2 regions of the Streptomyces ficellus genome follow, and region 2 is predicted to be linked to the other one. Evidence: riboswitches for the same ligand, from Rfam matches in the RefSeq annotation. Region 2 holds a riboswitch; the other holds the start of a gene.
The links. A riboswitch is a leader RNA that binds a small molecule or an ion and turns the genes downstream of it on or off. The one in region 2 is predicted to bind S-adenosylmethionine.
Positions count from the first base shown of each region.

Region 1: linked by a shared signal. The riboswitch ahead of EIZ62_RS24175 (aminotransferase class V-fold PLP-dependent enzyme) and the one ahead of thrC (threonine synthase) in region 2 are both predicted to bind S-adenosylmethionine.

Region 1 is NZ_CP034279.1:5,406,652-5,411,183, reverse strand. Features, by position in the region: gene EIZ62_RS24185 (SLC13 family permease) at 1-414, shown strand, start outside; partial or broken gene EIZ62_RS24180 (glycerate kinase family protein) at 411-1,553, shown strand; gene EIZ62_RS24175 (aminotransferase class V-fold PLP-dependent enzyme) at 1,549-2,907, opposite strand; SAM riboswitch class IV at 3,028-3,145, opposite strand; gene trpD (anthranilate phosphoribosyltransferase) at 3,610-4,532, opposite strand, start outside.
Region 2 is NZ_CP034279.1:3,991,471-3,996,002, forward strand. Features, by position in the region: gene EIZ62_RS17895 (alpha,alpha-trehalose-phosphate synthase (UDP-forming)) at 1-1,179, opposite strand, end outside; gene EIZ62_RS17900 (glucosyl-3-phosphoglycerate synthase) at 1,225-2,169, opposite strand; SAM riboswitch class I at 2,285-2,430, shown strand; gene thrC (threonine synthase) at 2,424-3,731, shown strand; gene EIZ62_RS17910 (ubiquitin-like small modifier protein 1) at 3,768-4,046, shown strand; gene EIZ62_RS17915 (cold-shock protein) at 4,459-4,532, shown strand, end outside.

The DNA of each region.
Region 1 (4,532 bases), 1.4 Mb from region 2:
GGCGCCGCCTCCTGGCTGGTGGCGGGTCTGCCGGTGCACGCGCCGCCGTGGCTGTTCCTCACCGTCGTCGTCCTGGTGAGCACCGCCGCCCACCTCGTCCTCCAGTCCCGCTCGGCCCGCTCGTCGGTGCTCGTGCCGCTGGTGGTCGTCGCGGCGGCCGCGGCGGGCGTCAACCCGGTGGCCGCCGCGCTGGCCTCGACCGCCGCGGCCGGGTTCTGCCACACGCTGCCCGCCTCCGCGAAGCCGGTCGCCCTGTTCTCCGACCTCCCCGACGGGGTGCCCACCTACACCCCGCGCGACCTGCTGCGGCTGTCGGCGGTGCTCGCCCCGCTCACGGCGGGCCTGGTCCTGCTGTTCGCCCTGACCGTCTGGCCGCTGCTCGGCGTGCCCGTCCTCCTGGAGACCCAGCCATGAGCCACCCGTACCGCATCGCCGTCGCACCCGGCGGCTTCAAGGAGTCCCTGTCCGCGCGGCAGGCCGCCGACGCCATCGCCGAAGGGCTGCTGCGGGTCCTGCCCGACGCGGAGCCGGACCTGATCCCCCTGGTCGACGGAGGTGAGGGTACGGCCGAGGCGCTGGCCGCCGCGACGGGCGGGCGGCTGGTGCCCCGCACCGCCACGGGCCCCCTGGGCGACCCGGTGGACAGCCACTTCGCGCTCCTCGGGGACGGGTCGGCGGTCGTGGAGATGGCCGCGGTCGCCGGGCTGGCCCTGGTGCCGCCGGACCGCCGCGACCCCGGCGCCACCACCACGTACGGCGTCGGCGAGCTGATCCGCGCCGCCCTCGACGCGGGCGCCCGGCGGATCCTGGTCGGCTGCGGCGACTCGGGCACCTCCGACGGCGGCGCGGGCGCCCTCCAGGCGCTGGGCGTCCGGCTCCTCGACGCCTCTGGCACCGAACTCCCCCACGGCGGAGCCGAGCTCTCCCGGCTCACCACCCTCGACCTCCGCGCGCTCGACCCCCGGCTGGCGGACACCGAACTGCTGGTGGCGTGCAACCCGTACAACGTGCTGTGCGGCGAGCGGGGCGTGGCCCGGGTGTTCGGCCCCCAGAAGGGCGGTGGCCCGGCGCGGTGCGAGGAGCTGTCGGTCGCCCTGGAGCACTGGGCGGCCGCCCTGACCAGTGCTTGCGCCCCGCAGGTGGACCTGCGCACCGCGCCCGGCACCGGGGCGTCGGGCGGGCTGGGCGCGGGGCTCGCCGCGGTGGGCGCCCGGCTGCTCCCGCGCTTCGAGGTGCTCCTCGACGGGCTGGACCTCACCGCCCGGCTGGCCCACGCCGACCTGGTGATCACCGGCGAGGGCGCCCTGGACGCCCAGACCACGCGGGGCAAGGTCCCGGGCGAGGTGGCGCGGCGCGCCCGGGAGGCGGGCGTCCCGGTCCTCGCCCTCGCCGGTACGCTCGGCGAGGGCGCCATGAACGCGGGCCTCGACGCCTACGAGTCGATCGCGCCCGGCCCGCTACCGCTTCCGGAGGCCCTGGACCGGGCCGCCGAACTCCTCGCGGACGCCGCCGAACGGGCGCTGCGGACGATCCTGATCGGCACCCGGATCAGCCGCGGTCGGGCACACAGCGCCCGTCCTCCGTACGGTAGTTCCAGCGTGCCCCGTCCCGGACGAGCTCCTTCACGGCCCGAACGAACCGGTCGACGTGCTCGTCCGGCGTCCCCGCCCCGAAGCTGACGCGGATGGCGTTCAGCGAGGTCGTCCCGCCGTCGGGCGCCCCGCACTCGCCGACGTCCTGCGGGTCGCTGCCCAGCAGGGTGCGCACCAGCGGGTGGGCGCAGAACAGGCCGTCGCGGACGCCGATTCCGTACTCGGCGGAGAGGGCCGCCGCGAAGTGCGAGCTGTTCCAGCCCCGCACCACGAAGGAGATGACACCGACCCGGGGCGCCTCGTCGCCGAAGAGCGACAGCACCTTCACCTCGGGCACCTCGGCGAGCCCCTCGCGGACCTTGCCGATCAGGTACTGCTCGCGGGCGACCAGGTCGCCGAACCCGGCCTCGGTCAGCGCCTTGCACGCGGAGGCGATCGCGTACACCCCGATGACGTTGGGCGATCCGGCCTCGTGCCGGGCGGCGGTGGTGTGCCACTCGACGTCCACCCCGCCGTCGGTCCGCCGAGCCACCTTGCGGGACGCGCCCCCGCCGGCCAGGTACGGCTCGGCCCCGGTCAGCCAGTCGGCCCGCCCGGCGAGGACACCGGAGCCGAACGGCGCGTACAGCTTGTGCCCGGAGAACGCCACCCAGTCGACGTCCAACTCCCGCACGGACACCGGGTGGTGGGGCGCCAGCTGGGCCGCGTCCAGGACGATCCGGGCGCCGTGCGCGTGGGCGGCGGCGGCCAGCTCCCGCACCGGCCACAGCTCGCCGGTCACGTTGGACGCGCCGGTCACACACACCAGGGCCGGCCCGTACGGGTCCCGGTCCGCCAGCGCCCTCTCCAGCGTCCGGACCGCCTCGCCCGGGGTGCGGGGCGCGTCGAGGTAGGTGACCCGCGCGTCCCGCCAGGGCAGCAGCGAGGCGTGGTGCTCGGTCTCGAACACGAAGACCTGGCAGCCCTCCGGCAGCGCGGCGGCCAGCAGGTTCAGCGAGTCCGTGGTCGACCGGGTGAAGACGACCTGGTCGTCCTCGCGGCAGTCCAGGAACTCCGCCACCGCCACGCGGCTGTTCTCGAACAGGTCGGTCGACAGCTGCGACAGGTACCCGGCGCCCCGGTGCACGCTGCCGTAGTACGGCGCGTACGCGGCCACGTCGTCCCACACCCGCTGGAGGGCCGGGGCGCTGGCGGCGTAGTCGAGCGCGGCGTAGGTGACCTCACCGCCGGTGACCAGCGGCACGGTGACATCCCGCCCCAGAACGGACAGATGGGCACAAACGGACTGGTCGGCGGCAATGGTGGTGACAGACATGGCGAACTCCCGTACGGGGCAAGGCGAAAAGGGGACACCGAAGAAGGGGCGCTACGCCCTATCGCATTCGCTTGCTCACGAGACTGCTCCCTTGAGGACCAGGACCCCAGGGTGTGCAGGGGTCCGCGCTTGCCGCGGACTTCACCGCCTGCGGCCTGGTCTTCACCCGGGGCACCCCGCCACGGACGGAGGGTTGCCGGACAGCGGGCCGGGGCCGTAGTCGCTGTCACTCATGACCTGCGCCGAACTTAACGGCACGCGCCGCCTGCCGCAACCCACGTCCGAACTCCGGACGCCCCGCAGGGCGGCTCCTACCCCACCCGTTGTGGGCAATCGTCCCGCAGGGCGATGGGGGTCCCCCCTGCTCGAGCGAAGCCGAGAGCTTGGGGGAGGGTGGGCACAACGGGACCGGAGCGGTGCCCGTCGTCAGTTCCCTGCGGGGCGGTGCCTTGGGTGCGGTGCCCCCCCGGTGGGGGTGGGGCGTGGCCCCTCCGGGCTCGCCTCCTCGGGGCCGGCGGCCTTGGGTTACGCGTAGGGGAGCCGCGCCTGCGCCGCCAACCCCTGCGGGGGCGACCCTGCACGGCCCCACCCCGGGTACGTCGCCGACCGCGGGACGTGGGTGGTCCGGGTACGCCCGGGTACGTCGCCGGGTGCGGGGCGGTGGGTGGCCGGCCGGGCCGACAGGCCACCGCCCCGCAGGGGTTACGCGTTGCTCGCCGTGACCCAGCGTTCCAGCGCCGCCCTCGCCGCGCCCGTGTCGACGGCTTCGGCCGCGCGGCGGATGCCCGACGCGAGGCGGTCCGTCAGCGGCGCGTCCGAGGGCTCCAGGGCGACCAGCGCGGCCGCCGCGTTGAGCAGGACCGCGTCCCGTACGGGCCCGGTCTCGCCGCCCAGCATCCGGCGGGCCACGTCCGCGTTGTACGAGGCGTCCGCGCCGCGCAGCGCCTCGACGGGCACGAGGTCGATGCCCACGTCACGCGGGTCGAACGTCTCCGCTCGCACCGAGCCGTCGCGGACGACCCACACACGGGAGGTGGCCGTGGTGGTCAGCTCGTCCAGCCCGTCGTCGCCGCGGAACACCAGGGCGGAGGAGCCGCGCTCGGCGAGCACCCCGGCCATGATGGGGGCCATCCGGGCGTCGGCGACGCCGGTGGCCTGCGCCCGCACGCGCGCCGGGTTGGTCAGCGGGCCGAGGAAGTTGAACGTGGTGCGGATGCCCAGTTCCTTGCGGGCGGCGGCCACGTGGCGCAGCGCGGGGTGGAACTTCACGGCGAAGCAGAAGGTGATGCCGGCTTCTTCGGCGACCTCCGCGACCCGCCGGGGCGTGAGGTCGAGGTTGACGCCCAGTTTCTCCAGGACGTCGGAGGAGCCGGAGGCGGAGGACGCGGCGCGGTTGCCGTGCTTGACGACCTTGGCGCCGGTGCCGGCGACGACGATCGCGGCCATGGTGGAGATGTTGACGGTCTTGGCGCCGTCGCCGCCGGTGCCGACGAGGTCGACGGTCGGGCCGGGGACGTCGATGAGGTTGGCGTGCGCGTACATGGCGCGGACCAGGCCGGTGATCTCCTCGACGGTCTCGCCCTTGGCCCGCAGCGCGACGGCGAAGCCGGCGATCTGGGCGTCGG
Region 2 (4,532 bases):
GTTCATGCCGTCGCGTACGGGGTTCACGAGCGCCACGTCCGCGAGGCGGTACGCGGCGAGGGAGCGGGCGAAGTCGTCCTCGACGTGCAGGATCACCGGGGTCCAGCCGTCGCGGCCGTACTCCGCGTTGATCTCGTCCGCGAGGCGGGAGACCTGGGCGGTGTAGTCGCGGTAGACGGCGAGGTCCTGCCGGGAGGGGTAGGCGAAGGCGAGGTGCACCACCCGTTCGTGCCATTCGGGGCGTTCGGCGAGCAGGTGCCGGTAGGCGAGGAGGCCGCGGACGATGTTCTTGGACAGCTCGGTGCGGTCGACGCGCACGATGGTCTTGCGGTCGGGGCCGATCTGGTCGCGCAGGGCGGCCATCCGGTCGGCGACGTCGGGGCGGCGCGAGCGCTCGCGGAGGAAGTCGGCGTCGGCGCCGAGGCCGTGCACGCCCAGTTCGGTGCGGTGGGGGCGGCCGTGTGCGGAGTGCTCGACGGTCGGGGGGAGGTCCTTGGCCCAGGTGGTCCGTACGTCCATGTCCCGCAGCGAGCGCGCGCAGCAGGACTGGAAGGCCTTCAGCCAGCGCCAGGTCAGGAAGCCGAGCCGGTCCGCGCCGAGCATGCCGAGCAGCAGTTCCTCGGCGATGTCGTCGGGGAGCATGGCGAAGTACTCGGTGGGCGCCCACGGGGTGTGGGAGAAGTGGCCGATGCGCAGGTCGGGCCGGAGTTCGCGGAGCATGCCGGGGACGAGGGCCAGGTGGTAGTCCTGGACGATGACGACGGCGCCGTCGCCCGCCTCCTCGGCGAGCGCCTCGGCGAAGGCGCGGTTGTAGAGGCGGTAGGACGCCCACTGCCGGCGGAATTCCGCGTCGAAGACGGGCTCCAGGGGCGTCTGGTAGAGCATGTGGTGCACGAACCAGAGCACCGAGTTCGCGATGCCGTTGTAGGCGTCGGCGTGCACGGCCGCGTCGATGTCGAGCATCTTCACGCCCGGCTCGGCCGCGGCGCCCTGCCGGACCGCCTGCCGGTCGCCGTCGCTGAGCGCGGCGCACACCCACAGGGCGCCCGCGTCGGGCCCGATCGCGGACAGTCCCGACACCAGCCCGCCCCCGCCGCGCCGGGCGTCGAACGTGCCGTCCGCACGGGGGGCGTAGCTGACGGGACCGCGGTTCGAGGCGACAAGAATCTGGGCTGCCATGGAGACGAACCTAGCCCGTTGCCCAAACGCTCAAACGTGCGCCGATCAGGCCACCCGGCGGCGGCGTGCGTACTCGGCCACTTCGGTCATGGGCGGGCGTTCCTCGCTGTCGACGTCGTGGGTGCGCGGTACGAAGCCGTGGTCGGCCCGGTCGAACTGGGTGAGCCGGGGCCGCACCAGGTGTCCGCGGGACAGCCGCACCTGTGCGGTCCGGTAGATCGCCGCGGCCATCCGGCCGAGTGCCCGTTCGTCCTGGTGCCGGTGTTTCCGGACGCCCACGTCGACCTGAGCGAGGGCGTCGAGGCCCACGGTGTGCAGGGCGTCCACGAGGAGGCCGAGTTCGACACCGTACCCGACGGGGAAGGGGAGCCGTTCCAGCAGGCTGCGGCGGGCCGCGTACTCGCCGCCGAGGGGCTGGACGAAGCCGGCGAGCTGCGGCCAGTGGAGGTTGAGCAGTGGCCGGGCCACCAGCTCGGTGACCCGTCCGCCGCGGCCGGGGGCGCCCGCGAGGGGGCGGTCGTACATGGCCTTGACGAAGTGGACGGACGGGTCGGTGAGGAGGGGGCCGACGATGCCGGTGACGAAGTCGGCCGAGAAGTCACGCAGGTCGGCGTCGACGAAGCAGACGATGTCGCCGCCGGTGACGAGGAGCGAGCGCCACAGGACCTCGCCCTTGCCGGGGAGGGCGGGTATGCGGGGCAGGATCGCGTCGCGGTGCACGACGCGCGCCCCGGCCGCGGCTGCCACCTCGGAGGTGCGGTCGGTGGACCCGGAGTCGATCACCACGAGTTCGTCGACGAGGGGGGCGGAGGCGGACATCAGGTCGCGGCGGATCACGGTGACGATCTCGCCGACGGTGGCCTCCTCGTTGAGCGCCGGCAGGACGACGCTGACGGTCGTGCCGCGCTTGGCCGCGAGCAGCCGGTCGAGCGGCCGGTCGGCCACGGACCAGGACCGCTGCTCCAGCCAGCGCTCCACCTCTTCCAGCACGTGATCTCCATCTCGCGTATCGGACGACCGTCTCAGGTGTCCGGGGGTTCGGTTACAGTCTTGAACAACGCGGATGACCGTCGCATGTCGGGTCCCCGCGAAAACAATCGAATACCGCTCATCCAGAGGGGCAGAGGGACACGGCCCGTTGAAGCCCCGGCAACCCTCCAGTCGGCACTCGCAACCACCATGCGCGGGGCCCCGGCTAGGGAAGGTGCCAAATCCGTCTCATGGCGAAGCGCGCCATGAGGAAGATGAGGAGAAAGGGCCTCGCCTCCATGGCTGTACAGACTGTCGCCACCGCCAAGAACGTCGACCTCGGGCCTGCTGCCGCCCTCTCCTGTCGCGAGTGCGGCGAGCGCTTCCCGCTCGGCCCGATCTTCGCCTGTGAGCTGTGTTTCGGGCCGCTGGAGATCGCCTACGACCTGCCGGTGGGTGACCCGGAAGCCCTGCGTAAGCGCATCGAGGCCGGTCCCGCCAACATCTGGCGGTACGCCCCTCTCCTGCCGGTGCCGGCCGACGTGGCGGACAAGCCGAACCTGAACCCGGGCTGGACCCAGCTGGTCCGCGCGGACAACCTGGCGCGCGAGCTGGGCGCGGAGCCGGGCAAGCTGTTCGTCAAGGACGACTCGGGCAATCCGACGCACTCGTTCAAGGACCGGGTCGTCGCCCAGGCGATCGAGGCCGCCCGCGCCTTCGGCTTCACCACGCTGTCCTGCTCCTCGACGGGCAACCTCGCGGGTGCCGTCGGCGCCGCCGCCGCGCGGGCCGGGTTCCGTTCGTGCGTGTTCATCCCGCACGACCTGGAGCAGGGCAAGGTCGTGATGGCCGCGGTCTACGGCGACGACCTGGTCGGTATCGAGGGCAACTACGACGACGTCAACCGCTTCTGCTCCGAGCTCATCGGCGACCCGCTGGGCGAGGGCTGGGGTTTCGTGAACGTCAACCTGCGGCCGTACTACGCGGAGGGTTCGAAGACCCTCGCGTACGAGATCTGCGAGCAGCTGGGGTGGGAGCTGCCCGACCAGCTGGTCATCCCGATCGCGTCCGGCTCGCAGCTGACCAAGATCGACAAGGGGCTGCAGGAGCTCGTCAGGCTGGGTCTGGTCGAGGACAAGCCGTACAAGATCTTCGGCGCGCAGGCGGAGGGCTGCTCCCCGGTGTCGGCGGCCTTCAAGGCGGGTCACGACGTCGTCCGGCCCCAGAAGCCGGACACGATCGCGAAGTCGCTCGCCATCGGCAACCCGGCGGACGGTCCGTACGTGCTGGACATCGCCCGCCGGACGGGTGGCGCGGTGGAGGACGTCGACGACGAGCGGGTCGTCGAGGCGATCAAGCTGCTGGCGCGTACGGAGGGCATCTTCGCCGAGACGGCGGGCGGTGTGACCGTGGGCGTGACGAAGAAGCTGTTCGAGGCGGGGGTGCTGGACCCGTCGCTGACCACGGTCGTGCTCAACACGGGTGACGGCCTGAAGACCCTCGACGCCGTCGCGCCGACCACCGGCCCGACCGCGACGATCCGCCCGAGCCTGGACGCGTTCCGCGACGCGGGCCTGGCCTGACCCGTACCGAGCCCGCACGAAAGGCAGCATCACGACATGAGCGTCAACGTCCGCATCCCCACGATCCTCCGTACGTACACCGGCGGGCAGGCCGAGGTGCCGGCGGAGGGGGCGACCCTCTCCGAGGTCATCGAGTCGCTGGAGAAGAACCACCCGGGCATCGCCGCCCGCGTCCTGGACGACCAGGGCAAGCTGCGCCGCTTCGTGAACGTGTACGTCAACGACGACGACGTGCGCTTCGAGGACGGTCTGGCGACGGCCACCCCGGACGGGGCGGGCGTGTCGATCATCCCGGCCGTCGCCGGCGGTTGCTGACCCACACCGCGTGACCGGTGTTGCCCCCTCCGCGAGAGAAGCGGAGGGGGCAATTCTGCATGGTTGAGCGCGGTAGAGTTGGGGAAGTCCCCGCCGCCGCCTGTGCCGCGCGCATATGAGAGATTGCGCGGCTGCGACAAGATGCAGTCAATGTGCCCCCGCGAATTGCGCCATTTTGAGCGCTTTGCCGGGCCCGACTTGCCCGGGATTCTGGCCTCTTCCGCCGCATTTTCCGTTCACGCGTGCTCGGATTTCTCGTCCGATTGACCTGTTGCAGACGGCAGTTGGGCAGATACATTCAGCGGCGGTCGACGCGTTCCGGCGCACGCTCCCTCCTGTCAAGGGGAGCGAGGTCTGACCCGGGTCCGCGAAGTGCGGTCCTGTGCAAGGGCCAGTAATAGGGGAGTTAGGCATGGCTCAGGGCACCGTCAAGTGGTTCAACGCGGAGAAGGGGTACGGCTTCATCGCGGTCGACGGTGGTGCGGA